One region of the Streptomyces yamdrokensis genome, then DNA from elsewhere that is predicted to be linked to it. Evidence: riboswitches for the same ligand, from Rfam matches in the RefSeq annotation. Region 1 holds a riboswitch; each other region holds the start of a gene.
The links. A riboswitch is a leader RNA that binds a small molecule or an ion and turns the genes downstream of it on or off. The one in region 1 is predicted to bind cyclic di-AMP.
Positions count from the first base shown of each region.

Region 2: it holds a riboswitch for cyclic di-AMP, as region 1 does, so the genes downstream of both, ACWZEH_RS13695 (transglycosylase family protein) here and ACWZEH_RS16160 (M23 family metallopeptidase) in region 1, are expected to answer to the same signal.
Region 3: it holds a riboswitch for cyclic di-AMP, as region 1 does, so the genes downstream of both, ACWZEH_RS03735 (C40 family peptidase) here and ACWZEH_RS16160 (M23 family metallopeptidase) in region 1, are expected to answer to the same signal.
Region 4: it holds a riboswitch for cyclic di-AMP, as region 1 does, so the genes downstream of both, ACWZEH_RS25940 (M23 family metallopeptidase) here and ACWZEH_RS16160 (M23 family metallopeptidase) in region 1, are expected to answer to the same signal.

Region 1 covers NZ_CM132679.1:3,668,866-3,675,877, reverse strand. The annotation lists gene ACWZEH_RS16175 (cation:proton antiporter) at 159-1,484, opposite strand; gene ACWZEH_RS16170 (dihydrofolate reductase family protein) at 1,972-3,105, shown strand; tRNA gene ACWZEH_RS16165 (tRNA-Met) at 3,172-3,245, shown strand; cyclic di-AMP (ydaO/yuaA leader) riboswitch at 3,571-3,728, shown strand; gene ACWZEH_RS16160 (M23 family metallopeptidase) at 3,741-4,775, shown strand; gene ACWZEH_RS16155 (PrsW family intramembrane metalloprotease) at 4,878-6,272, opposite strand; gene trmB (tRNA (guanosine(46)-N7)-methyltransferase TrmB) at 6,325-7,012, opposite strand, start outside.
Region 2 covers NZ_CM132679.1:3,161,395-3,168,406, forward strand. The annotation lists gene ACWZEH_RS13675 (Ppx/GppA phosphatase family protein) at 32-982, opposite strand; gene ACWZEH_RS13680 (DUF501 domain-containing protein) at 979-1,635, opposite strand; gene ACWZEH_RS13685 (FtsB family cell division protein) at 1,708-2,202, opposite strand; gene eno (phosphopyruvate hydratase) at 2,349-3,629, opposite strand; gene ACWZEH_RS13695 (transglycosylase family protein) at 3,909-4,667, opposite strand; cyclic di-AMP (ydaO/yuaA leader) riboswitch at 4,672-4,841, opposite strand; gene ACWZEH_RS13700 (transglycosylase family protein) at 5,173-6,114, opposite strand; gene ACWZEH_RS13705 (cytochrome P450 family protein) at 6,445-7,012, opposite strand, start outside.
Region 3 covers NZ_CM132679.1:962,599-969,610, reverse strand. The annotation lists gene ACWZEH_RS03765 (adenosylmethionine--8-amino-7-oxononanoate transaminase) at 1-701, opposite strand, end outside; gene bioB (biotin synthase BioB) at 694-1,932, opposite strand; gene ACWZEH_RS03755 (8-amino-7-oxononanoate synthase) at 2,079-3,206, shown strand; gene ACWZEH_RS03750 (DUF397 domain-containing protein) at 3,294-3,518, opposite strand; gene ACWZEH_RS03745 (helix-turn-helix domain-containing protein) at 3,528-4,388, opposite strand; gene ACWZEH_RS03740 (ATP-binding protein) at 4,600-5,067, shown strand; gene ACWZEH_RS03735 (C40 family peptidase) at 5,157-5,630, opposite strand; cyclic di-AMP (ydaO/yuaA leader) riboswitch at 5,634-5,769, opposite strand; gene ACWZEH_RS03730 (hypothetical protein) at 6,181-6,489, opposite strand; gene ACWZEH_RS03725 (ATP-dependent Clp protease proteolytic subunit) at 6,497-7,012, opposite strand, start outside.
Region 4 covers NZ_CM132679.1:5,835,003-5,842,014, forward strand. The annotation lists gene ACWZEH_RS25925 (DNA gyrase/topoisomerase IV subunit A) at 1-1,191, opposite strand, end outside; gene ACWZEH_RS25930 (M16 family metallopeptidase) at 1,585-2,979, shown strand; gene ACWZEH_RS25935 (M16 family metallopeptidase) at 2,976-4,364, shown strand; cyclic di-AMP (ydaO/yuaA leader) riboswitch at 4,598-4,762, shown strand; gene ACWZEH_RS25940 (M23 family metallopeptidase) at 4,776-5,549, shown strand; gene ACWZEH_RS25945 (GntR family transcriptional regulator) at 5,806-6,510, shown strand; gene ACWZEH_RS25950 (HPr family phosphocarrier protein) at 6,703-6,984, opposite strand.

The DNA.
Region 1 (7,012 bases):
TCCGCCCCGCAGCTGGTCGCACCAGCCTCCGCTCGCCCCGGCTGGACGGGCGCCGTCGGTCTCCTTCGATCCGATCCGCCGGACAGGCCCGAGGGGTCCTTGCACTGTGCCCGCCCGGGCCACGCGACCTCATCGGGCGCTCATAGTGCAAGGACTCCTCAGCGCTCGGCTTCGGCGGGCTCCCGTTCGGGCACGGGTCCGGCGTTCAGACCTCCGTCGGGGCCTGCGTCCAGGTCCGGGGGGAGTCCCGTGCCCGATGAGGGCCCGGCGTCCGGACCGGGCCCGGTGCCCCGGGAGGAGCCGCGGTCGGGCAGCCGTGCCTGGACGGCGCGCAGGGCGCACGCGAGCAGATGGGACTGCTTGGCGAGCACCGGGCCGAGGACGGCGAGGACGAGGACGTACCCGGCGATGAACGGCGTGAGCCGGTCGTCGAGCCCCGCGCCGGTGGCCATGGCGGCCAGGATCAGCGCGAACTCGCCACGGGAGACGAGGGTCGTGGCGATGTCGGCCGCGATGTCGACGCCGTACCGGTACAGGCGGGCCACCAGCAGGCCCGCGATCAGGTTCATCGCGAGGGTGAGCACCACCGCGGCGGCCACCGGACCGGCGACGGAGGCGATGTCCCCCGGGTCGATGGCCAGCCCGAAGGCGAAGAAGAAGATCGCCGCGAAGGCGTCCCGCAGGGGATGGACCAGGGTGCGGATCCGGGGCGCGGCGGGGGTGCCGGCCACGATCAGTCCGACCATGAACGCCCCGATGGCGTCGACGACCCCGAGCACCTCGGAGACACCCGCGACGAAGATCGCGGTTCCGAGGAAGGTGATGACCAGCAGCTCGTTGTCGCGTACGGACATGATCCGGCCGAACAGCCGGGTGCCATAGCGGGCGGCAATGGCCAGCACCATCAGGAAGCCGAACGCCTTGGACGCCTGGAACGCCATGTCCCCGAGCCCCCGGGCGCCGCTGAGTACGGGCTGGAGAGCCGCGAGATAGAGGGCGAGAAAGATGTCCTCGACGACGGTGACACCGAGGATGAGCCGGGTCTCGGGCCGGCTGATGTGACCCAGCTCGATGAGGATCTTCGTGACGATCGCGGAGGACGAGATGCCGAGTACCCCGGCGAGCACCAGGGCCTCCCGCGCTCCCCAGCCGAGGGCGAACCCGAATCCCAGCCCCGCGCCGACGTTGAGCGCCAGGTAGATGCCACCGGCGCTGATGAGCCGCTTGCCGCCCCGTCTCAGGTCGTCGAGGTGGAACTCCAGGCCGAGGTAGAAGAGCAGCAGGACGAGACCGAGCGCCGACAGCATCGAGAAGTCGTGGGCGTCCTCGACCAGGACGAGCCCCGGTGTGTGCGGGCCGAGCAGAATGCCGGCGAGCATGAACAGGGGGATCGTCGGCAGCCCGATCCGGCTCCCGAGGCGGGCGAGGAACGCTGCGGCGAGGAACGCGCCGCCCATGGCGAGCAGAGTGTCGGCATGTCCCACAAGTCACCACCTTCCACAGCACGGGGACGGAGCGGGATCCGATCGACCGACCCGAGCGGGGGCTGCTCCTTCGTGTCGGTGGGGGTTCTCCGCCATACGGGGCTGCGGCCGGTACATCCCCGGGTGCGGAGCGGTTGCGGCCGGTGCGTGCCGGGACCGGGCCCCCGGTGTTCCTCCACGCTCACATCCGGCCCCGGGCGCCCGCCATCCGTGACGCCACCCAAACGAGGTGGCGGACGACACCCATGAGGTGTGGGGGGGGGGGAAGGCCCCTCATCACGGGCCGGTCGCCGGGGACGACGGGGCCACCGCGCGTTTCCACGCCGTACGGTTTCGCGCCATGCGGCGGTGGCACACCGTACGGCTTCCCGCCGCGCGGGAACACACCGGGTGCAAGACTCTCTTCGCCCAGCCGATCCCAGCCGATCCCAGCCTTGCCCCCCGCCCCACCCCGCCCCGTCCGCCGTCCCCGTCAGGAGCGCCGTCGATGCCCCACCCGTACGTCCTGCTGTCCGCCGCCGTCTCGCTCGACGGGTATCTCGACGACACCGGGCCCGAGCGGCTGCTGCTGTCCGGCCCGGAGGACTTCGACCGGGTCGACGAGGTACGGGCGTCGGTGGACGCGATCCTGGTCGGCGCCGGCACGATCCGGGCCGACAACCCCCGGCTGCTGGTCAACGCGCCCGAGCGACGTGCCGCCCGGGCCGCCGAGGGCAGGCCCGCCTACCCGCTGAAGGTCACCGTCAGTGGCTCGGGCGACCTGGACCCGGCGGCGCGGTTCTGGCACACCGGTGGCGCGAAGGTCCTCTACACGACCGACAAGGGCTCCGAACGCGCCCGCGCCCACGGCCTCGCCGCCGACGTCGTGCCGCTCGGCGCCGAGCTCGACTGGCGCCGCCTCCTGACGCACCTGTACGACGTGTACGGCGTCCGGCGGCTCATGGTCGAGGGCGGCGGCCTGATCCACACCCAGCTCCTCACCCAGGGCCTCGCCGACGAGCTCCAGCTGGTCCTCGCCCCGCTCCTCGTCGGCGACCCGGACGCCGCCCGCCTCTTCGGATCCGGGACCTACCAGGGCGGCCGGCTGCGACTGCTGGAGACCCGCCCGATCGGCGACGTCGTCCTCATGCGCTACGAACCCACCGCCCCCGGCGCCGGCCCGCTCCCCGTCGCCGCCGACCACCACTGGCTGGCCCTCGCCTGTGAACTGGCAAAGCGGTGCCCGCCCTCGAAGACGGCGTTCAGCGTGGGCGCGGTGGTCGTCGCGGCCGACGGCACCGAACTGGCGCGGGGCCACTCCCGCGAGGGCGGTGATCCGGTGGTGCACGCCGAGGAGGCCGCCCTCGCCGGGATCGACCCCGCGGACCCGCGGCTCGCGACCGCCACCGTGTACTCCAGCCTGGAACCCTGCGCCCGGCGCGCCTCCCGGCCGGTGCCCTGCGCCCGGCTGGTCCTGGACGCGGGAGTACGGCGGGTGGTCACCGCGTGGCGGGAGCCGGACACCTTCGTGGAGGACGCCGACGGCAGCGGGGTACTGGCCGCGGAGGGCGCCCTGGTCGTCGTCCTGCCGGAGCACAAGGAGGCCGCCGAGGCGCCGAACGGCCATCTGCTCGGCCGGTGAGGCAGGGGCGGCGGCAACGTGTGTGCGAAGTGCCCCGCGGATGCCGTATGCTGGTGAACACAACGACGCGGGGTGGAGCAGCTCGGTAGCTCGCTGGGCTCATAACCCAGAGGTCGCAGGTTCAAATCCTGTCCCCGCTACTGAAGGCCGAGGGCCGGAATCCGAGAGGATTCCGGCCCTCGGCCTTTTGCGTCCGTCCCGTTTCGGGAGAGCGTCCCGGGGTACTTCCGCGAAGATGTGACGCCAGGTGATCGAGCCGCCTCGCTGCGCATAACAATTGACGCACCGTCAACTCGAGTGTGACGAGGACGGTGAAGTCAACTCGCCCGGTTTCGACCGGTCGTGGCGCTTAAGTCCGTGCGGAAGTCGTTAACGATCAAGAGGAACGGCTTGGAATACGACCCTCGCGTCTATTAACGTTCGATAACGCAGCGCGGTCGTCCCAGCCGTCACACGAGTCGGCTCCGTGCGCACGCGCCGAATCCCGCAAGGGAACCGGGGAACCAACATCTTGGGGTGAATCGCGCGGATGCCCCCGTGGAGACACGGACGGTATACGCGCGTAGGAGACCTTCCTGCTCCGAACCCGTCAGCTAACCCGGTAGGCGAGAAGGAAGGAAAGGAGTGCGCCCCACGTGGCGTCCAACCGGCCTGCCCCCGAGGCCCCCTTCATGCCGAGCCGACGCGACAGCGACACCTTCGGCTACGGCGGCATCCGCACCGACGAGGGCCCCTTCGAGGAGTGGAACCCCACCGAGGATTCCATTCGTCCCGTGCGCGGCCGGCATCGTGTCGGCAAGCAGCGCGGCGGAGGCCTCGCCCGTAGCTCCACCGTCCTGGGCGTCGGTGTCATAGCCGCTGTCGCCGGTGGCGGCATGGCCAGCGCCCAGACCGGCAAGCCGCCGGTCTCCATCTCCGTACCGGACCTTCCCTCTGTTGGTTCCCTCATCTCCGACGAGGAAACCCCCCAGGGCTCCGCCACCCCGCTCAGCAGCATCGGCGCGGTCGCCGACGAGGCCGAGCAGGGCAGCGCTTCCGACGCCGGCGAGGTGCTGCGCGCCCGGATCATGGCGCAGGTCGAGCAGCAGCAGAGCCAGGCCGAGGACAGGGCCGCCGCCGAAGCCGCCGCGAAGGCGGAGAAGGAGGCCAAGGAGCAGGCCGCCGCCGCGAAGAAGGAGGCCGAGGAGAAGGCCGCCGCGGCGAAGAAGAAGGCGGAGGAGGAGGCCGCGAAGAAGGCCGAGGCCGAGCGTCTCGCCGAACTGGCCACGCAGTACGCGCTGCCCACCTCCTCGTACACCATCTCCTCGACCTTCGGTCAGGCCGGCGCCTACTGGTCCTCCGGCCAGCACACGGGCCTGGACTTCGCCGCCCCCACGGGCACGCTGATCAAGGCGGTCCACACCGGCACGATCACCTCCGCCGGCTGGGACGGCTCGTACGGTTACAAGACCGTGCTGACCCTCGACGACGGCACCGAGATCTGGTACGCCCACCAGTCCTCCATCAGCGTCAGCGTCGGCCAGCAGGTCAACACCGGCGATGTGATCGGCCGCGTCGGCTCCACCGGCAACTCCACCGGCGCCCACCTCCACCTGGAGGTGCACCCGGCCGGCTCCGCCTCGGGCATCGACCCGATGGCCTGGATGCAGTCGAAGGGCCTCGCCGTCTGAGACCCCGGCCCCGGCCGGTCTTCGCGTCCCGCGCCCCACGCAGCCGCAGCCCCGGCAGCCCTGACGACGCCCCCCGACGTCAGGACTGCCGGTTCGGCGTTTTCAGGGGCGCTGCCAGGGGCGGTACGGGTGCGCGTAGGGGTTCGGCCCGGCCGCAGGGTGGCCGGGGTTCACGGCGCCGTACGGGCCGTATGCGCCGTACCCTCCGTACGCTTCGGGCAGGCCGTACGGGCCGTGCCCCGGCCGGGGCGGGGCGGGCGGCGCGGTGACCCGGGCCGCGTGCTCCAGGGCAGGGCGGGCCGTGTCGCGGCGGTGCCACATCTCGCGCAGCAGTTCGTGCTCCCGTACGACGAAGTCCGCGCCCGCGCGGCCGCGGCGCCCCCGGTGCCGCAGGAACGCCAGCGATGTCGCGTACGCCCCGTACTGCGCCACCGCGCGGGCAGCGGTCCGGCCGCCGTGCCGGTGCGCGTACCGCCGGGCGATGCGCCGGGCCCGCATCGAGCCGAGCGCGTAGGGCTGGGCCGGGGTCAGCCAGCCGGCCCTGACGTACGCGGGCAGCTCCTCCCGTACGGTCCGCAGCTCACGCTGCCGGGTCCACACCACCAGCCAGGTCAGCAGGCCGAACGACGGCACCATGAACGCCGCGTACACGGCGAAGAAGCCGTACCCGCCGAGGGCCGAGGAGGCGTTCCACAGGGCGTGCATGCCCATCGCGAGCAGCAGGCCGCCGAGCGGGAGCAGGACGCGCACCGGGCGGCGCCGCCGGGCGGCGAGCGCGGCCATTCCGAAGCCGATGCCGGTGAGGACCGTGAAGAGAGGGTGCGCGAACGGCGACATGACGACGCGGACGAAGAACGTCGCCGCGGTGACGGAGAAGACGCCGCTGCCGCCGGTGAGCTGGTCGGTGCCGAAGGCGGTGCCGAGGTAGAGGATGTTCTCGGTGAAGGCGAAGCCGGTGGCGGTGACCCCGGCTATCACCACGCCGTCGAGGATTCCGGTGAGGTCGCGTCTGCGGAACAGGAAGACCAGCAGGACGGCGGCGGCCTTCGCGGACTCCTCCACGACCGGGGCTATCACGGTCGCGCCGAGCGTGTCCGCGCGGGACGGGTCGGCCGTCTCCGTCGCTATCCACCGCGTGGCGAAACTGTTGGCGACGATCGCCATGAGCGCGGCGGCGCAGGCGCCCCAGGCGAAGGCGAAGACGAGGTTGCGCCACGGGCCCGGCGCGACACGCTCCAGCCAGCGGAAGGCGGCGACGAGCAGCGGCACCGGCAGCACGGCGAGGCCGAGCCCGACGAGGAAGCCCTCCGTGCCGGTCCGCTCGCGGACCAGGCCCAGGATGACCAGGCCCGAGAGCGCGAGGAGGGCGGTCAGCGCCCCGTACCGCACCCAGGGCCGCCGCCACCAGTGCGCGTGCCGCAGGGCGGGCCCGTCGGCCGGTCCTGCGGGACCGGAGGGCCCGCCGGGCCGGGTCGGGTACGGACGGCTGATGGCCACAACATTGACCCTAACGAGGGAACGGTGCTGCCCGCAGGAACACCGGGCGGGTTCAGGTGCCGACGGCGCCCCGGCCGGGCCGGTCGAGGTGCTGTACGCGGCGGAAGAGCAGGTCGTTCACCACGTGGCCCTTGTCCAGCCCCTGCCCCTCGAAACGGGTCAGCGGCCGGAACTCCGGACGCGGCGCGAAACCGCCGTCCACCAGGGTGTTCTCGAAGCCGGGGTGCGCGGTCAGCACCTCGAGCATCTGCTCGGCGTACGGCTCCCAGTCGGTGGCGCAGTGCAGGAGCGCGCCCGGTGCGAGGCGGGTCGCGGCGAGGTCGAGGAAGGCGGGCTGGATCAGCCGGCGCTTGTGGTGCCGCTTCTTCGGCCAGGGGTCGGGGAAGTAGACGCGCAGTCCGCCCAGCGCGTCGGGGACGAGCATCTCGCGCAGCAGGATGATCGCGTCGCCGTTGCCGACGCGGACGTTGTCCAGGCCGTGCTGGTCGGCGAGGCCGAGCAGATGGCCCTGGCCGGGGGTGTGGACGTCCACGGCGAGGATGTTGGTGCCCGGGTCGGCGGCGGCCATGCGCGCGGTCGCCTCGCCCATGCCGAAGCCGATCTCGAGGACGACCGGACGGTCGTTGCCGAAGAAGGCGGCGAGATCGAGGCGCTGCCTGCCGTCGACGTCGAAGCCCCACCGGGGCCACAGCCGCTGCAACGCGTCCGCCTGCCCGGCGGTGACCCGGCTCCGGCGTGGC
Region 2 (7,012 bases), 510 kb from region 1:
TCAAAGTGTGTCCGCGCTGCTCAGCAGAGCGCTACGCGCCAGTGGCGAGGGACCAGGCGATCCCGTCCAGGATGTCGTGTTCGCTGACGACGACCTCCTTCGCGCCGATGCGTTCCATGAGGGAGAGCAGGACGAGGGCACCCGCTCCGATGACGTCGACCCGGCCCGGGTGCATGGAGGGGATCGCCGCGCGTTCCGCGTGGGTGGCGTGGAGCAGGCTGCCGGTGATCTCGCGGACGCGTTCCAGGGTGACCCGGGAGTGGTGGATCGCCGTCGAGTCGTACGCGGGGAGGTCCTGGGCGATCGCCGACACGGTCGTGACCGAACCGGCCAGGCCGACCAGGGTGCGGGCCTCGCGCAGCGGAACCGTCCGCTCGGCCTGGTCGAGGGCCGCCTCGATGTCGGCCCGCATCGCGGCGATCCGTTCCTCGGACGGCGGGTCCTGCACCGCCCCGTCCCGCAGCAGGTGCCGCTCGGTCATCCGTACGCAGCCCACGTCGACGGACCGGGCGGCCCGTACGCGGTCGTCGCCCACGACGAACTCGGTGGAGCCACCACCGATGTCCACGACCAGGAACGGGCGGCGCAGGTCCGCACGGCCCGTCAGTTCCTTGGTGGCACCGGTGAAGGAGAATTCGGCCTCCTGGTCGCCGGTGACGACCTCGGGCTCCACGCCGAGGATGTCCAGCACCCCGCGCACGAACTCGTCGCGGTTCTCGGCGTCGCGGGAGGCGGAGGTGGCGACGAAGCGGACACGCTGCGCGCCGTGCTCCTTGATGGCCCGGGCGTACGCGCGGCAGGCGGCGAACGTCCGCTCCAGCGCCTCGGGGGCGAGCCGGCCGGTGCGGTCGACGCCCTGGCCGAGCCGAACGATCGTCATGCGCCGGTCCAGGTCGACAAGTTCGCCCGTGAGCGGGTCGGCGTCGGCCACCAGGAGCCGGATCGAGTTGGTACCGCAGTCGATGGCGGCGACACGGGTCATCGGTCGTCCCCCTCGATCGGCTCGGCCGCGAAGCAGCCGCCGTCCGGGCTCTCCCCCCGGCGTCCCCCGTCGGCGGGCGGCTCGGCGACCGTCACGCACGGGCCCTTGCCCCACCACTGCGGCAGCATCGCGAGCGCCTCGTCGCCCAGCGGGTTGACGCCTGGGCCGGCGGCCAGCGAGTGGGCGACCAGGACGTGCAGGCACTTCACCCGGTCCGGCATCCCGCCGGCGCTCGGGAAGTTCTTCAGTTCCTCGATCTCGTCGCGGCGCCGGACGTAGTCCTCGTGCGCCGCGCGGTACGCGGCCGCCAGCACCGGGTCCGTCGCCAGCCGCTCCGTCATCTCCTTCATCACGCCGTTCGCCTCCAGTGTCCCGATCGCCGAGGCGGCCCGGGGGCAGGTGAGGTAGTACAGCGTCGGGAAGGGGGTGCCGTCGGGCAGCCTCGGCGCGGTCTCGACGACGTCCGGCTGCCCGCAGGGGCAGCGGTGCGCGATGGCGCGCAGCCCGCGCGGGGGCCGCCCGAGCTGCTGCTTGAACGCCTCGACGTCCGCGTCGGTCGGGTCGGTGCGCAAAGTCGTGGGCAGATCGAACAACGCCAGCGCGGAGCGCTGCCCTTGAGGGGTGGTGGCCGGGCGGCGGGCGGGAGTGTCCATATGCGTCTTTCTGCGGTGCCGGTGCTCTCTGCGGTGCTCGTGAGTAGTAAGGCTACGGTCCCGGTACCGGTCTCATCGCCCGGCCGCGTCGGGCTTCCCGGCCGCGTCGGACTTGTCGACGCCGTCCCAGACGTTCGCGTACCAGGGGCGGTCGGCCGATCCCCGGTCGGCGCGCGGCTGCTCGGCCGTGCCCGGGTCGATCACGATGTAGCCGGTCTCGCCGGGCATGACGTAGTGCAGCCGGGCTCGGACCTGCTGCTCGGCGTAGGCGTCGTCCTGCCAGCGCGCCTTCAGGTCGCGCAGCTGTTCGACCCGCTCCCTGGCCGCGTCCTGTTCCCGCTGGAGGTCGGCGATGTCGGCACGCTGGGACACGTACTGCCGCATGGGGTAGGCGAGGGCCACGATCATCGAGCAGACGACCAGGGCGAGCAGCGCGGCCCGGCCGGTCAGCCGGGAGCGGCGGGCCTGGCGCTTGGTCTGCGAGCGGTAGACCCGGGCGGCGGTCTGCTCGCCGATCAGCCGGATCCTGGTCGCGGTGGAGAACCGGTCCCGGTCCTTCACGGCCATCTCCCCGCCTCCCGTTCCCCTGTCATACGCGCGTACGTCCCCGGACACGGTACGGGACCGCGTCCGGGGACGTACGGACGACCGGCCAGGACACGACGACCTCGGTCGTCACCCGGCACGGGTCGTCGGGCCGGCAGACCGGCGGATCAGCCCTTGAACCGCGGGAAGGCGCTGCGGCCGGCGTACACCGCGGCGTCGTCGAGGATCTCCTCGATGCGCAGCAGCTGGTTGTACTTGGCGACGCGCTCGGAGCGGGCCGGGGCACCGGTCTTGATCTGGCCGCAGTTGGTGGCGACGGCCAGGTCGGCGATGGTGACGTCCTCGGTCTCGCCGGAACGGTGCGACATCATGCACTTGAAGCCGTTGCGCTGGGCCAGCTCGACGGCGTCCAGGGTCTCGGTCAGCGAACCGATCTGGTTCACCTTGACCAGCAGGGCGTTGGCCGCGCCCTCCTCGATGCCGCGGGCCAGCCGCTCCGGGTTGGTGACGAACAGGTCGTCGCCGACGATCTGGACCTTGTCGCCGAGCTTGTCGGTGAGGGCCTTCCAGCCCTCCCAGTCGTCCTCGAACAGCGGGTCCTCGATGGAGACCAGCGGGTACGCGGCGACCAGCTCGGCGTAGTACTCCGTCATCTCGGCGGCGGAGCGCTCCTTGCCCTCGAAGACGTACGTGCCGTCCTTGTAGAACTCGGAGGCGGCGACGTCGAGCGCGAGGGCGATCTGCTCGCCGGGGGTGTAACCGGCTTCCTTGATGGCCTCGAGGATGAGGTCGAGGGCCTCACGGTTGGAGCCGAGGTTCGGGGCGAAGCCGCCCTCGTCGCCGAGGCCGGTGGACAGGCCGCGGCCCTTCAGCACCTTCTTCAGCGTGTGGTAGACCTCGGTGCCCCAGCGCAGGGCCTCGGAGAAGGACTCCGCGCCGATCGGGGCGATCATGAACTCCTGGATGTCCACGTTGGAGTCCGCGTGCGAACCGCCGTTGAGGATGTTCATCATCGGCACCGGCAGCAGGTGCGCGTTGGGGCCGCCGAGGTAGCGGAAGAGGGGCAGGTCGCTGGCCTCGGAGGCGGCGTGGGCGACGGCCAGGGAGACGCCGAGGATGGCGTTGGCGCCGAGGGAGCCCTTGTTGTCGGTGGCGTCCAGGTCGAACATCGCCTGGTCGATCAGGCGCTGCTCGGTGGCGTCGTAGCCGACGAGCTCCGGGCCGATCTGCTCGATGACGGCCAGGACTGCCTTCTCGACACCCTTGCCCTGGTAACGGTCGGGGTCTCCGTCACGGAGTTCGATGGCCTCGAAGGCGCCGGTGGAGGCGCCGGACGGGACGGCGGCACGACCCGTGCTGCCGTCGTCGAGGCCGACCTCGACCTCGACCGTGGGGTTGCCTCGGGAGTCCAGGATTTCCCGGGCTACGACGACGTCGATGGACGGCACGAGCATCTCCTTCATGGATGTGACGTGGTTCAGCGGGGCCACGGGGCCCTGCGGACCCGAGCCTATCCGGCCCGGGGCGATCGGCCATCCGGTCGGCCGCTTCGCGGACAGAACCGAGAGTAAATTGTTTCCGAACGGAACAAAAAGGTTTCCGGGAAATCCGGGGACGGGGGGCCGGGGCCGGCCACGGAAAAGCCCCGCCCCGGCGCGTACGGGGGAGACGCGCCGGGGCGGGGCGGACCTTCGCGGGGACGGGGGCCCGGACCCGCGGCCGGCGTCCTACTTCAGGTGCAGCTGCTGGCCCGGGTAGATGAGGTCGGCGTCCTCGACGATGTCGTCGTTCAGCTTGAACAGCTTGCCCCAGCCGCCCTTGACCTCGTGCTCCGAGGCGATCGAGCTGAGGGTGTCGCCCTTGACGACCTTGTACTCGCCGTCGCCCTTCTCGACCTTCTCACCGGTCGGGGTGGTGACGGTCTTCCCGGCGGCCGGACGCTCGTCGGAGCGGGAGGCCTTCTGCTCGGCGGAACGCTCGGGAGCGGCCTCGGTGCTCTGCTCCTGGGGCTCCTGCTCCGGGGACTGCTGCTGGGAGCTCTGCGAGGAGCCGCCGTCCTGGCTGCCGGAGCCCTGGTTGCCCGAGCCCTCGGCGGAACCGCCACCGGTGTAGGCGGCGTTGGACAGGCCCTTGCCGCAGACCGGCCAGGCACCCTTGCCCTGGCCCGCGAGGACCTTCTCGGCGATCTCGATCTGCTGGGCCTTGCTGGCCTGGTCGGCGGTGGCGGCGTACTGCGTGCCGCCGTAGCCGGCCCAGGTGGAGGCGGAGAACTGCAGGCCGCCGTAGTAGCCGTTGCCGGTGTTGATCGACCAGTTGCCGCCGGACTCGCACTGGGCGACGGTGTCCCACTCGGCGGGAGTGGCGGCCGAGGCGCTGCCGGCCGCCATCAGCGGGGCGGCGACGGCGGCACCGGTGATGCCGGCGACGGCGATGGCACGGGTGGCCTTGGACGGACGACGGTGCTTGCCCTTGCTGGAAAACAGCATGGATGGATCCCCTCACCGACGCCTACGAGGTGAGCTGTCGGGTTCGGGCCGGTTGAGTTGCCCGGCCGCGTTCCCTTGCGGGACGCGGCTTCACCCCGAGCCGCATCCGGCGTACTTCACCGGATCCGGCGCCTACCTTGGGTCCCCCGCTCCTGCCTACGGCGCATGACGCGACGACTGTTCCCGTGCTGCCACTGGCAGGATTCGGCGTGGCGGCAGCCGGGGCCCGCGATGGCGAGCGATCACGACCGTAGGCACGCCCCCGGCGGATTATCAAAGACGATCAGGGCTTCTGAGACCTATCTCTCATCACCTTTAAAACGGACATTCGTTGCGAAACGTGACTCTCAACTTCCGCCGCCGACGCGCTTTTTCGCACGCCGGCCCGCCTGTCGCCCAATCGACGCACCGTCATCACCCGGCCGGCGCACGGCCGACGCCCGAGCGGCCGGCCGCCGCTGCGGGAATGTCGGCATTTACCCGATTCGAAACCAGATGCGAGTTCCTAGCCGAAAAGGGTGAGATTCGGGGCGTTCGCGCCCGCGGCTTCGTCGTCCCCGCCGTACTGGGCGAGCCATCCGCCGCCGAGCGCAAGGGAGTCGGAGGCGACCGAGGAGCCGCCCGCGGAGGCCGCGCCGGAGTCGCTCGACGGGGAGGAGCCGTCGAGGCCGCGCGTGAAGCCGAGACCGCCGCGCGAGGCGTGCCGGCCGGAGGATCCGGCGTCACGGTCCGCACGCGCCTCTTCCTCGGCGCTGGCGCCGCGGTGACGGCCGCCGCCGGAGTCCTCGCCGTCGGCCGATTCCGAAGCGTCGGCCTTCTGCCCCGACTTGTCCGAGTCGTCACCCTTGGCGGAGGAAGACGCGGAGGGGGAGGGAAAGGCGTCCGCCCCTCCTTCCTTCTTCCGGCCGTCCGCGGCGTCTTCGTCGCCCTCGTCGCCCTCGGCGTCCTTCGCGTCCTTCGCGTCCGACGAGGAGCCGGCGGACTGGGACGGCGACGGAGTGGCGGACCTTTCGGAGCCGGTCCCGCCCGACGAGTCGCCCTCCGCGCCGGTGTCGACGTCGAGCACGGACGAGTCCTGCTCCAGGCCCCCCAGCAGCCCGCAGGCTCTCCACACACCGACGCCCTGGTCGGCGAGGATCTTCTCGGCCACGGCTATCTGCTGGCCGCGGCTGGCCTGGTCGGCGCTGGCCGCGTAGTCGAGGCCGCCGTAGGCCTCCCAGTCCTCCTGGGTCAACTGCAGGCCGCCGTAGTAGCCGTTGCCGGAGTTCTGGCTCCAGGAGCCGCCCGACTCGCACTCGGCCACCCGGTCCCAGGTCGAGCCGTCGGCGGCACTGGCGGCGCCGGCCCCGAGGAGGGGGATCGCGATGGCCGAGCCGGTCACTCCGGCCGCGACGAGAAGAGCCGGAGCCTGGCGGGGCCGACGGTGACGACCGTTCCCGGAGAGCATGCGGAGACCTTTCGCAGGACAACAGTTGCTCGCACGGCGTTTCAAACCATGACGTTTGAAAAGCGGGACGCCGCGCTTGATGGGTGAACGTATAGGCAGTCGAACGTCTGTCACAAGTTCATGCCGCGCAGATCACACGAAGATCACGGAGTTGAGTGGGTGTCACCTTCACAGCCGTCCTGCCAACGGTCGACGGACCGTGTTCGAGGCGGCCCTGACGGTCACTTGCGTCGTGGCCGACGGATACGCCGAGGGCTTTTCCGGGGCACTTTCGAAGACCATCCGGGCATTTCGGAATGTGTCCCGGGCGCGTCGGCCCCGTTCCCAACATCACATCGGGGGCGGGGTGAATTTCACCGGCAGTGTGCGCAGTCCGCGCATGATGAGGCCGCCGCGCCAGCGCAGTCCGGCCGGATCCGCCGCGAGTTCGAGGTCCGGCAGCCGGGTCAGCAGCGTGGCGAGCGCGGTCTGGCCCTCCAGGCGGGCCAGTGGGGCGCCGAGGCAGTAGTGGATGCCGTGGCCGTACCCCAGATGCTGGTTGTCGCGCCGTGCGAGGTCGAGTGCGTCGGGGTCGGCGAACCGCTCCGGATCGCGGTCCGCGGCGGCCAGGACGACGAGGACCGGGTCGCCCGCGGAGATGTGCTGCCCGCCGAGGGTGAGCGCCTCGGTGGCGAACCGCCAGGTGGCCAGCTCCACGGGCCCGTCGTAGCGCAGGAGTTCCTCCACTCCGGTCTCCAGCAGCCCGCGCTCCCCGGCGGCGAGGGACTTCTGCAGGCGCTCGCGCTGCCCCGGGTGGGTGAGGAGGGCGTAGGTGCCGTTGCCGATGAGGTTGACGGTGGTCTCGAAGCCGGCGAACAGCAGGATGAACGCCATGGCGGCTGCCTCGTTCTCAGTGAGG
Region 3 (7,012 bases), 2.7 Mb from region 1:
CGCAGCACCCGCAGGTACGCGGGGGAGTGGAAGCGCATGCCGCCCGCGCCCTGCACCACCGGCTCGACGATCACGGCCGCCAGTTCACCGGCGTGCCGCCCGATCAGCTCCCGCAGGTGCTCGGCGTACGACTCCTCGTACTCGGCAGGCGGGGCCTTCGCGAACACCTGTTCCGGGAGCACCCCGGTCCACAGTTCGTGCATCCCGCCCTCGGGATCGCAGACCGACATCGGCTGCCAGGTGTCCCCGTGGTAGCCACCCCGCCAGGTCAGCAGCCGCCGCTTCCCGGGCAGCCCGAGCGAACGCCAGTACTGCAGGCACATCTTGACGGCCACCTCGACCGACACCGAGCCCGAGTCGGCGAGGAAGACATGCTCGAGGCCGTCGGGTGACATGTCTACGAGGAGCTTCGCCAGCCGGACGGCGGGCTCGTGCGTGAGCCCGCCGAACATCACATGACTCATCCGCCCGAGCTGGTCGCGCACGGCCTCGTTCAGCACCGGGTGGCTGTAGCCGTGGATCGCCGACCACCAGGACGACATCCCGTCGACCAGCTCGCCCGAGCCGTCGGCGAGCCGCAGCCTTACCCCGCTCGCCGACTCCACGACGAGGGGTTCCCCGCGGCCGGGCATGGGCCCGTACGGATGCCAGACATGTCGCCGGTCCAGCTCGAGAAGCTCGGGTACGGACCGCTCAGGCATTGGGCGCGAGATCCGTTCCGGCACCCCGCCGGCGGACGGCGACGAGATCGGTACGCGGTCCGTCGGCCCGGCCCGCCCCCTCGCTCACCGTCCCCGGACCCGCGTCCGTCCCCGTATCCACACGCGCCCCGGCGCCGGAGGATGCCGACCCGCATCCGCCACCGCCCTCGTGCGACCCGCATCCGCCACCCCCGTCGGGCGACCCGCACACGCTCGCACCCGCACCCGCCCGGTGTCCGGGCAGTGTCACGCGGTCGGTGCCCTCCACCTCGAACCCGGCGTCCGCGATCATCTCCAGGTCGGCCCGGCCCGCCTGGCCCTCGCTGGTGAGGTAGTCACCGAGGAAGATCGAGTTGGCCAGGTGCAGCGCGAGCGGCTGCATCGTGCGCAGATGCACCTCCCGGCCGCCCGCGATCCGCACCTCGGCGTCCGGGCACACGAACCGCACCATCGCCAGGATCCTGAGGCACCGCTGCGGGGTGAGGTTCCACTCCTTCGCGAGCGGTGTCCCCTCGAACGGGATCAGGAAGTTCACCGGCACCGAGTCCGGGTCCAGTTCGCGCAGCGCGAAGACCACGTCGACCAGGTCCGCGTCGCTCTCACCCATGCCGGCGATCAGCCCGGAGCAGGCGGACAGACCGGCCGCGTGCGCCTTCTGCACGGTGTCCACGCGGTCGGCGTACGTGTGCGTGGTGGTGATGTCCCCGTAGGTGGCCTCGGAGGTGTTGAGGTTGTGGTTGTAGGCGTCCGCGCCCGCCTCGCGCAGCCGCTCCGCCTGGCCCTCGGAGAGCAGTCCGAGGCAGGCGCACACCTCGACGCCCTCGTTGCCCTCCTTGATCGCCTTGATGGTGTCGGAGACACGGTCCACGTCCCGGTCGGTCGGGCCGCGGCCGCTGGCCACCAGGCACACCCGCTTGGCGCCGCCCGCCAGCCCGGCCGCGGCCGCGTCCGAGGCCTGCTCGGGCTTGAGCCAGGTGTACTTCAGGATGCCGGCCTTCGAGCCGAGCCGCTGGGAACAGTAGGAGCAGTCCTCCGGGCACAGGCCGGACTTGAGGTTGACCAGATAGTTGAGTTTCACCCGCCGCCCGAACCAGTGCCGCCGCACCTTCCCGGCCGCGGCCACCACGTCGAGCAGATCGTCGTCGGACGTCCCGAGGACGGCCAGCGCTTCGCCACGGGTCGGCGTCTCGCGCCGAAGCCCCTTGTCCACCAGCGTGTTCAGCAGGTTCATGGGAGCCGATCCTGTCCTATTCGGCCGCCCCGGCCAAGGAGGGTTCGTACAACAGAGGCGCTGACGGCTGTGGGCATGGCCACACAGTGGCCGGCCGGCCGTCCCGCTACTGTCTGTCCACTGCCTACAAAACCACCGGAGGACCCATGGCGTTCGGCTGGATCGACGAGCAGGCGGCGCTGCGCCGCCGGGCCGGGCTCGTACGGACCCTGCGCCCGCGCACCGCCGACGCACCGCTCCTCGATCTGGCGAGCAACGACTACCTGGGTCTGGCCCGGCATCCGGAAGTGGCCGAGGGTGCGGCGCGGGCGGCGCGGACCTGGGGCGGTGGGGCCACCGGGTCCCGGCTCGTCACCGGCACCACCGAGCTGCACACCGAGCTGGAAGGCGAACTGGCCGACTTCTGCGGCTTCGAGGCGGCCCTCGTCCTCTCCTCCGGCTACGCGGCCAACCTCGCCGCCGTCACCGCGCTGGCCCCGCACGGCTCGCTGATCGTGTCCGACGCGGGCAACCACGCCTCGCTGATCGACGGCTGCCGGCTGGCCCGGGGCAGGACGCAGGTCGTGGCGCACGCCGACCCCGACGCCGCGCGCAAGGCGCTGAGCGGGCACGCCGGGGCCGCCGTCGCCGTGTCCGACACGGTCTTCTCGGTCGACGGGGACGCCGCCCCGCTCGCCGCGCTGGCCGGGGCGTGCCGTGAGCGCGGCGCGGGACTGGTGCTCGACGACGCCCACGGCCTCGGGGTACTCGGCGACGGCGGACGCGGCGCCCCGTACGCGGCGGGGCTCGCCGGCGCCGAGGACGTCGTGGTGACGCTCACACTCTCCAAGTCGCTCGGCAGCCAGGGCGGAGCCGTGCTCGGCCCGGCACGGGTGGTCGAGCATCTGGTCAACACGGCCCGCACCTTCATCTTCGACACGGGTCTCGCACCGGCGGCCGCGGGCGCCGCGCTCTCGGCCCTGCGGCTGTTGCGCCGTGAACCAGGGCGCGCGGCGCGGGCGGGCGCGGTGGCGCGCGACCTGCACCACCGGCTGACGGCCGCGGGCCTCGAAGCCGTACGCCCCGACGCCGCGGTCGTCTCCGTGCGTGCCCCGTCCCCGGAGCAGGCCGTGCGATGGGCGGCCGACTGCCGGGCGGCCGGCCTGTCCGTGGGCTGCTTCCGTCCTCCTTCCGTGCCCGACGGCATCTCACGGCTCAGACTGACCGCCCGCGCGGACCTGTCCGGGGCCGAGATCGAACGCGCTGTACAGGTGATCGGCGAGACGCGGCCATGAGTCGGCGAGGCACGGCCGTGAGCCGCCCGATGACGGGCGGTCGAGTACGGGTGGGCGAGTACGGGTGGGCGCCGGAGGACCGGCAGGTCAGTGAACCGCGGCCACGAACTTCGCCCAGCTCCCGGGGGAGATGAGCAGCGCGGGCCCGTCCGGGTCCTTGGAGTCGCGCACGGCGAGCAGTCCGGCACCGGGACCGGTGGCGGGCCGGGCCGTCTCGACGCAGTTGTTCGCGCCCGTGCTGTAGCTGCTGCGCAGCCACCGCACACCGTGCAGGTCGGTGCTGGAGGGAAGGGTCCGAGACGGTGCGGGCATCGTGCCTCCTTACACGCCGGCGGCTGTCCCGGCGATGAAATCCAACGAGTCCTCGGGCGAAAGGGCGTGGATCGAAAGGGCGTCGAAAGCCTCCGAGTACACCCGGAGGTCTTCTTTCCGCTCCAGATAGAGGCTACTCGTCAAGTGGTCGAGAACTACAACATCCAGATCAGAAGTGCGCGAAAATGAGAAGATTACGAAAGGGCCGGTGACGCCGATGTGCGCCCCGGCAGTGAACGGCAGTACTTGAAGCCGCACCTGGGGAAGGCGCGCCGCCTCCACGAGCCGTTCCAGCTGGCGGGTCATGACGCCGGGGCCGCCGACCTGCCGGCGCAGCACCGCCTCGTCCAGGACCGCGCTGAACCCCAGCGGCGGGTCCGCCCGCAGGACGTCCTGCCGGGCCAGCCGCACCTCCACCAGTGTGTCCAGCCGCTCCTCCGAAGTGCCCTCCAGCGCCGCCGCCGTCACGGCCCGCGCGTACTCGGGCGTCTGCAGCAGCCCGGGAACCACGGTGGTCTCCAGCGTGCGCATCGCGCTGGCCTGGGACTCCAGGCTGATGAAGTCCCGGTAGGTGGGCGGCAGTACACCCCGGTACGCGTGCCACCAGTGGTGTCGTCCGCTGCTGTCGCCCGGCCCCGCCAGCACCAGTAGCAACTCCCGCAACTGAAGGTCGGTCAGGCCATAGGCGTCGAGCAGTAACCGCACATCGGCCGGTTTCACCCCGCTCGTGCCCGTCTCGATCCGGCTCACCTTCGACTGGTGCCAGCCCACCAGCCGGGCTGCCTCACCACTGGTGAACCCCGCCGATGTGCGCAGCGAACGCAGTTCGGCGCCCAGTTTCCGGCGGCGTACCGCGGGACCGTGCTGCATGGCTTCCCCCTTACTCCCTCCGGGTCACCCACATACGGTCTCCCGTCGCAGAGTTCACCGCTTTGAGCGACAGATATATGCATATCTTGGCCGTATCGCCGCCGACAGTCTGTGGTGATGGCAGTCTGACGACGAAGCACCAGTGCGGGACCGTACTCGAATCAGCCGCTCCGTGTCGGACTGCGGTCCCGTGGAAAGGGACGACATCGCCATGGCAGACCATCTGGAAGCATCCATCACTCTGCCGAGCGATCCTGCCTCGGTCTCCGCGGCTCGCGCCCATGTGGTGGGCACGCTGGCGGAGTGGGGCATGCCGGAGGACACGGAAGTGTCCGACACGATCCGGCTGATCGTGTCCGAACTCGCGACCAACGCCGTGCAGCACACCCTGGGGCAGTCACCCACGTTCACCGTGGACATCGCCCTCGACCGCGACGACCAGCTGTGCATCGGTGTCACCGACAGCCACCCGAGGTTCCCCAAACGACTCCCCGCCGCGGTCCAGCAGGACAACGGCCGGGGGCTGGTCATCATCCGCTGGCTGACCGTGGAGTGCGGCGGCAGGATGAGGGTCCGCCCCACCGGAGAGGGTGGAAAGACCGTCTCCGTCGTCCTTCCGTGGACCGTCCCCGCCGAGCCGGTCACGGCGGTGGAGACGGCAGGACGGCAGGAGCCGTAGGGGCCCACGGCCGCATCGGTGTGCTCTCCGGGTGTCGTTCGGCGTGTCCGGCGGGGCGGCGGCAGGGGGGGTGCCGCCGCCCTCGCGGATCACTTCACCCGGCCGTACCAGACGCTGTGGGTCCAGATCTTCTGCAGGCGCACCACATCCCCGGTCTTCGGAGCGTGCCAGAGCTTGCCCTGGCCCGCGTAGATGCCCACGTGGTAGACGTTCTGGCCCGAATGGAAGAAGACCAGGTCCCCCGCCTTGCGGCTCGAGGCGGAGACGTGGCGGGTCTTGTTGTACTGCTGGGACGCAGTACGGGGCAGTGTCTTGCCCGCCTTCTTGAACGAGTAGAGGGTCAGTCCGGAGCAGTCGAAGCGGCTCGGTCCGGTGGCGCCCCAGTGGTAGGGCGCGCCCTTCTTGGACGCCGCGACCTGGAGGGCCTTGGTGGCCGTGGTCGCGGCCACTGCCTCCGGGGCGGTACCCGGGAGGACGATCGAGCCGCCCACGGCGGCGAGGGTGAGGGCCGAGGCCGTGCCGGCCCTGGCCATGAGAGACGGGACACGATTGAGCGCGGTCATGCGCAACCCTTCGTCAGCCGCCTGTGAAGGATGACCTGTCGGATTCGGGCTGGCGAAGTTGCCCGGCCGCACGAGTGCGGCTTCACCCCAAGGGCTGCTCGGCACGGGAGTCGAACTCCCGTTCCGGCGACCCGTCGTGCTCGGGTCCTCCACTCCTGCCGATCCACTCCTGTCGACCGGTCATCCGGGCGGCGGCAGGACTCGGCGTCCGCCCGGATCGCCCCGCCGCGGCGGCGGGGTCTTGTCGTCAGTGAGCGATCTTGGCAACTGCCGGTCCGAAATCCCAACTGAACCGGGGGTTTGTGTTGTTACTCACCACTCATCCGTTCGGGTGGACAGCCCCGCGTCCGGGCTGCCGTCCGGGGTGCCGAGGAGTCCCGGACCAGCACCGGAGTGGCCCGTTCCGGTGCGCGGCCACGCGTGGTGCGCAACCGTGACGGCCCGAAAAGAAGTGGTTCGTCTACGCCGGTTGGTGGTATCCCTTTTGGTCCGTTTCGGCTCAGGTGTGGACGTGTTGCCGACGCCGGCCGCGGTTGAACCGGTACGGGCGTCAACTGCCGGAGCCCGGCGGCAGTGTGACCCGGGCCGTGCGCCGGTCGCCGTCCAGTACCCGAAGGGCCCGGGCCAGCGTGGCGACGTGCAGCTCGGTCTCGCCGCGCCGGTGCATGACGGTCAGCGCGTCGCGCAGTGCGACGGCCTTGCCGACCAGTGCCTGTGCGGCGCGCAGCCCGCGGTAGGTGTCGCCGTCGCGGGCAGGGTTGATCCGGCCCAGCAGGTCGACGGCCTCGAGGTAGCGGTCGATCAACTCGGCCTCGGCGCGGGTCAGCGCGGGCAGCGGTGGCAGTTCGGGTGGCAGCATCGGCGGCTCACCTCGCGCCGGAGGTGGGGAGGTGGTCCTCGCGGTCGGTCAGGACCCGGTCCGCGAGGCCGTACTCCACCGCCGCCCGCGCGTCGAGGACGGTCTCCCGCTCGATGTCCGACCGTGCCTGCTCCGGGGTGCGGCGGGTGTGCCGGACCAGGATCTCCTCGATCCGGCCGCGGACCCGCGACAGTTCCTCCGCCTGGACGGCGAGATCGCTCGCGTCCCCCTCCACCGGCGCCGGCGGTACCGGCTGACGGAGCACCAGTCGCGCCCCCGGCAGGACATACCGCTTCCCCGGTGTCCCCGCGGCCAGCAGCAGCGCGGCCGTCCCGTCCGCCCGGCCCAGGCAGACCGTCTCCACCTCGCAGGTGACGAAGTTCAGGGTGTCGTAGACCGCCGACATGGCCTGGAAGGAGCCGCCGGGGGAGTTGACGTAGAGGGAGATGTCCCGGTCGGGGGCCCGGTGCTCCAGGTGCACGAACTGGGCGATCAGGTCGTTCGCGGAGGCCTCGTCGATCGG
Region 4 (7,012 bases), 2.2 Mb from region 1:
CGTGAGCAGGCCCTCGACCAGGTGCAGACGGTCGCGCCTCTTGCCGCGGCGGAACTCCGAGCGGCGGCGGACCACGTTGAAGCGGTGGTCGAGATAGACCTCCAGCAGCTCCTTGAGGCCCAGGGTGAGCGGCTGGCCGTCCACCAGGGCCACGTTGTTGATGCCGAAGGACTCCTCCATGGGCGTCAGCTTGTACAGCTGCTCCAGGACCGCCTCCGGCACGAAGCCGTTCTTGATCTCGACGACCAGACGCAGACCGTGGGCGCGGTCGGTGAGGTCCTTGACGTCGGCGATGCCCAGGAGCTTCTTCGAACCGACCAGGTCCTTGATCTTGGCGATCACCTTCTCCGGACCCACCGTGAACGGCAGCTCGGTGATGACCAGGCCCTTGCGGCGGGCCGTCACCTCCTCCACGGTGACCGTCGCGCGGATCTTGAAGGTGCCGCGGCCCTTCTCGTACGCGTCCCGGATGCCCGGGAGGCCGACGATCCTGCCGCCGGTGGGCAGGTCGGGGCCGGGGACGTGCTTCATCAGGGCGTCGAGGTCCGCGTTCGGATACCGGATCAGGTGGCGGGCGGCCGCGATCACCTCGCGGAGGTTGTGCGGCGGCATGTTGGTGGCCATACCGACCGCGATGCCCGACGCGCCGTTCACCAGGAGGTTCGGGAACGCGGCGGGCAGGGTCGTGGGCTCCTGCTCCTGGCCGTCGTAGTTGGGCGCGAAGTCGACCGTGTCCTCGTCGATGGACTCGGTCATCAGGCTCGTGGCCTCGGTCATCCGGCTCTCGGTGTACCGCATGGCGGCCGGCGGGTCGTCATTGCCCAGGGAGCCGAAGTTGCCGTGTCCGTCGACCAGGGGGACCCGCATCGAGAAGGGCTGTGCCATGCGCACCAGGGCGTCGTAGATCGACGCGTCGCCATGGGGATGCAGCTTGCCCATCACCTCGCCGACCACGCGCGCGCACTTCACGTAGCCGCGGTCGGGGCGCAGGCCCATCTCGTTCATCTGGTAGACGATGCGGCGGTGCACCGGCTTCATGCCGTCGCGCGCGTCAGGCAGGGCGCGGGAGTAGATGACCGAGTACGCGTACTCGAGGAAGGAGCCCTGCATCTCGTCGACGACGTCGATGTCGAGGATCCGCTCCTCGTACGAGTCGTCGGGCGGCGGGGTCTTCGTGCTGCGGCGGGCCATCGCTGCCGGCTCCTTGCTGAAGCGTGGGACGGTATCTGACGCGGACCATTGTGGACCGCCGCACCGACAACCGGGACCATGCCCCCGCCGCCGGCCTCCGTCGGGGGCCCGGGGCGGGGTGCCGGCAGGGTACGCGCACTTCCCTCCGGCGCCGCGAGCGGGGTGGCGGGAGAGAACCGGCGCCGGGCGCACGGCCCCGTGCGCCGCCTGCGATCCCGTACGCCCCACGACCCCCATGCGTACCGCGTCGTCCCACCCGTACCCGTGGTTCTCGCTCTCGGCGTATCCGGTCCCGTCCGGGAACTTCACCGGTGCTCCGCACGCTTGCATACAGTGGCAGGACCGGCACAAACGGCGGATGCGACGACCGCCTCCGCGATCGAAGGGACGTACATGCCCATGGGTCACACGGCCACCGCCCAGGCAGGCTCCGGCGGCCTGACAGCGACCGAGCACCGGCTGTCCAACGGCCTGCGCGTGGTGCTCTCCGAGGACCACCTGACCCCCGTCGCGGCGGTGTGCCTCTGGTACGACGTCGGTTCGCGTCACGAAGTCAAGGGCCGTACCGGCCTGGCTCACCTTTTCGAGCACCTCATGTTCCAGGGCTCGGGGCAGGTGAAGGGCAACGGTCACTTCGAGCTGGTCCAGGGTGCCGGAGGCTCGCTCAACGGCACCACCAGCTTCGAGCGGACCAACTACTTCGAGACCATGCCGACCCACCAGCTGGAGCTCGCCCTCTGGCTCGAGGCCGACCGCATGGGCTCCCTGCTGGCCGCCCTGGACGAGGAGTCCATGGAGAACCAGCGGGACGTCGTCAAGAACGAGCGCCGCCAGCGCTACGACAACGTCCCCTACGGCACGGCCTTCGAGAAGCTGACCGCTCTCTCCTACCCGGCCGGCCACCCGTACCACCACACGCCCATCGGCTCGATGGCGGACCTGGACGCGGCCACCCTGGAGGACGCCCGCGCCTTCTTCCGCACGTATTACGCGCCGAACAACGCCGTGCTCTCCGTCGTCGGTGACATCGACCCGGAGCAGACGCTCGCCTGGATCGAGAAGTACTTCGGCTCCATCGCCTCCCACGACGGCAAGCCCGAGCCCCGCGACGGCTCGCTGCCCGAGATCATCGGCGAGGAGCTGCGCGAGCTCGTCGAGGAGGAGGTCCCGGCGCGTGCGCTGATGGCCGCCTACCGGCTGCCCGAGGACGGCACCCGCGCGAGCGACGCCGCGGACCTGGCGCTCACGATCCTCGGGGGCGGCGAGTCCTCCAGGCTCTACAACCGGCTGGTACGACGGGACCGCACGGCGGTGGCGGCCGGGTTCGGCCTGCTGAGGCTGGCCGGGGCGCCCTCCCTGGGCTGGCTGGACGTGAAGACGTCCGGTGACGTGGAGGTGCCCGTCATCGAGGCCGCGATCGACGAGGAGCTCGCCCGGTTCGCCGAGCAGGGGCCCACGGCCGAGGAGATGGAGCGCGCCCAGGCCCAGCTGGAGCGTGAGTGGCTCGACCGGCTCAGCACCGTCGCCGGCCGGGCCGACGAACTGTGCCGGTACGCCGTCCTGTTCGGCGACCCGCAGCTCGCCCTCACCGCCGTCGGACGCATCCTCGACGTGACCGCCGAGGACGTGCGGGAGGTCGCCGGGGCCCGCCTGCGTCCCGACAACCGCGCGGTGCTCGTCTACGAGCCCGTCACCCCCGAGGCCGGGGAGCCCGAAGAAGCCGCAGCCGCCGGAGCCGAAGAAGCCGCGGCCGCCGGCACCGACGAGAACGAGGAGACGGCGAAGTGACCGAGCTCGCCACGATGGACTTCCACCCCCAGCCGCAGGCGGGCGAGGCCCGGCCCTGGGCCTTCCCGGCCCCCGAGCGCACCACCCTCGGCAACGGTCTGACGGTGCTGCGCTGCCACCGCCCCGGCCAGCAGGTCGTCGCTGTCGAGGTGCTCCTCGACGCGCCCCTGGAGGCCGAGCCCGCCGGTCTCGACGGTGTCGCCACCATCACCGCGCGGGCGTTCTCCGAGGGCACCGACAAGCACTCCGCCGAGGAGTTCGCCGCCGAACTGGAGCGCTGCGGCGCGACCCTGGACGCCTACGCCGACCACCCCGGTGTCCGCCTGAGCCTCGAGGTACCGGCCTCCCGGCTCGCCAAGGGACTCGGACTGCTCGCCGACGCCCTCAGGGCGCCCGCGTTCGCCGACAGCGAGATCGAGCGCCTCGTCCGCAACCGCCTCGACGAGATCCCGCACGAGCTGGCCAACCCGTCCCGCCGCGCCGCCAAGGAACTCTCCAAGGAGCTGTTCCCGGCGGCGTCGCGCATGTCCCGCCCGCGCCAGGGCACCGAGGAGACGGTCGCCGGCATCGACTCGGCGGCCGTACGCGCCTTCTACGACACGCACGTCCGCCCCGCGACCGCCACCGCGGTGGTCGTCGGCGACCTCACCGGCACCGACCTGGACGAGCTGCTCGGCGAGACCCTCGGAGCCTGGACCGGATCGGCCGCCCAGCCGCGGCCCGTCGCGCCGGTCGCCGCCGACGACACGGGCCGCGTCGTGATCGTGGACCGCCCCGGCGCCGTACAGACGCAGCTGCTCATCGGCCGCGTGGGCGCGGACCGGCACGACCGCGTGTGGCCCGCGCAGGTGCTCGGGACCTACTGCCTCGGCGGCACCCTCACCTCCCGCCTGGACCGCGTCCTGCGCGAGGAGAAGGGCTACACCTACGGTGTGCGGTCGTTCGGCCAGGTCCTCAGGTCCGCCCCGGACGGCACCGGCGCGTCGCTGCTCGCCATCAGCGGTTCCGTCGACACCCCGAACACCGGGCCCGCCCTGCGGGACCTGTGGACGGTGCTGCGCACCCTCGCCGCGGAAGGCCTCACCGACGCCGAACGCGACGTCGCCGTGCAGAACCTGGTGGGCGTGGCACCGCTCAAGTACGAGACCGCCGCGGCCGTCGCCGGCACTCTCGCCGACCAGGTGGAGCAGCACCTGCCCGACGACTACCAGGCCGAGCTGTACCGGCGGCTCGCCGCCACCGGCACCGTGGAGGCGACCGCGGCGGTGGTGAACGCCTTCCCGGTGGACCGCCTCGTGACGGTCCTGGTCGGCGACGCGGCGCAGATCAAGGAGCCCGTCGAGGCGCTCGGCATCGGCGAAGTCACGGTGGTTTCCGCCGAGTAGACGACCCGTCGGCGCACCGCCGGCGGCCGTCCGGCCGCACGCCGGACGCACACGCGCGCGGCCCTGGTGACGAGAACGTCACCAGGGCCCCTTTATGTCCGAATTGGTGCGGGAGGTGCCTGTCTGCCCTGTGGGATGCGCTACAAAATCCTGGATTCGTTTGGGAACGGGAAGACGTCCCGTTTAGCGTCAGGCGGTCTGTTCGTCGGGCAGTGCGCCGCACCCGCGGCACCGGACAGTCATCGCCGAGTCCCCGTACGGCGCGAGCCAGGGGAGCCGGGGACCCGTCAGAAGTCCCTGGGGTGAATCGGACGCCCGCGCGTGTCGCGAGGGGGTCCGTAGGAGACCTTCCTGCTCCGAACCCGTCAGCTAACCCGGTAGGCGAGAAGGAAGGAAAGGACCACCCTGTACATGGCGTTCACCCGCGCCACCGGGAAGCACCGTCGTCCCAGCCGCGTGCATCGCGGCACCGCCAAGGCGGCGGGCGTCGCGGCTCTCACCACCACCGGTGTCATCGGCTCCCTCTCCGCTCCGGCGCTCGCCGCCGAACCCGCCGCGGCGCAGACCGGCCTGACCCCCGTGGTCACCATGGGCGACGAGGTCGCCGCCAGGGTCGACGCCCAGGCCTCCGCCCAGCACGAGGCCGCACGCGAGGCGGCCCAGGCCGCCGCACGCGAAGCCGCCGAGGAGGCCGCCCGGGAGAAGGCGGCCGAGGAGGCCGTCAAGGCCCGCGAGGCCGAGGAACGCGCCGCGCGTGAGGCCGAGCGCAAGCGCCTCAACACCTTCGTGTCCCCGATCGCGGGCTCCTACGTCTCGACCGGCTACCTGTCCGGCGGCGCCGTCTGGTCCTCCGGCACCCACACCGGTGTCGACTTCCACGCTGCGAGCGGCACCCCCGTGCTCTCGGTCGGCATGGGCACCGTCGTCGAGGCGGGCTGGGGCGGCGCCTACGGCAACCAGGTCGTGATCAAGATGCACGACGGCACGTACACCCAGTACGGCCACCTGTCGTCCGTCGGCGTCTCGGTGGGCCAGCAGGTCACCCCGGGCCAGCAGATCGGTGTCTCCGGCGCCACCGGCAACGTCACCGGCGCGCATCTGCACTTCGAGGCCCGCACCACCATCGAGTACGGCTCCGACATCGACCCCGTCGCGTACCTCCGCGCGCACGGCGCGAACGTCTGACCGGGGGTACGCCTCCCTGACCGGCGTGCGCACCTGGGACGTCCGCGTGATCCCCTGACGTCCCAGGTGCCCGCTTTTTGCGGTACGGCCCCGGCTCGGCTCTCCGAGTCGGGGCTTTCGGCGTTTCCGGCTGTCCGTTGTCCAAAAAACAGACATGATTCCCGGCCCACCGTCGGAAATTCCCGCGCGTTGCAATAGAGTCACGGAACAGGTGTCACCCGTTGACGTTATGCGGGGATTAATTCGGAGGTCGGTCATGCGTATTCCGGCGCACTCGGTGTGCACGGCGATCCGGGACGACATCGTCTCGGGTGTCTACGAGCGTGGCGGCCGGCTGACCGAGGAACTCCTCGCCCGCCGCTACGGTGTCTCGCGCGTCCCCGTCCGGGAGGCTTTGCGCACCCTGGAGGCCGAGGGCTTCGTGGTCACCCGGCGGCACGCGGGCGCGTGCGTCGCGGAACCCACCGAGCAGGAGGCCGCCGACCTGCTGGAGATGCGGCTGCTGCTGGAGCCGCTCGGTGCCCTGCGCGCCGCGCAGCGCCGCACCGAGGCCCATCTGAAGGTGCTGCGGGGCCTGGTCCGGCTGGGCCAGGAGCGGGCCCGGCAGGGCAACGGCGACGACCTGCGCTCACTGGGCGGCTGGTTCCACGAGACGCTCGCCCAGGCGTCCGGCAGCCCGGCGCTGACGTCGACGCTGATCCAGCTCCGGCACAAGATCGGCTGGATGTACGAGGTACGTGGGCCGAGGGACCCGGTGGAGTGCTGGGCGGAGCACGGCGCGATCGTCGACGCCGTGGTGCGCGGCGACGGCGAGCGTGCGCGTGCGGTCACGACGCTGCACACCGAGCGCGCCGCCGCCGCCCACCGCCTGCGCTTCACCGCGAGGGCCGGCCGGACGGCCCGCCCCGAGCGTGTGAGGAACTCGCAACATCCCGTAAACACGCCGAGTCTCCGGCATTAACACGGAGACCGTATACAAGAGAAGGTAATTCGGTGGAAGTGAAATCCGCCTGCCGTTTTTCGTGAGCGCGGGATTGTGCGCGGGGGAGTGGCGCCCGGGAAAACCGGTGGGCAGGGAAAGCGGAGACGCCGGAGAACAGCGGAGCCGCGTCGCCCGCAATGGGTGACGCGGCTCCGTCCGCTGCCGGGTTTCTCACACGGTCTCGGGGAGTTCCTCGAGCCCTTCGGAGACCAGCTTCGCCAGCCGGTCGAGGGCGGCTTCGGCCCCCTCGGCGTCGGAGGCGAGGACGATCTCCTCGCCCCCCTGGGCGCCCAGGCCCAGAACGGCCAGCATGGAGGCCGCGTTGACGGGGTTGCCGCCGGCCTTGGCGATCGTCACCGGGACGCCTGTGGCCGTGGCGGATCGGACGAAGATGGAGGCGGGGCGGGCATGGAGGCCCTCGGCCCAGCCGACGTTGACGCGGCGCTCAGCCATGTGTTGCTGCCCTTCGAAGTTCAGGTTG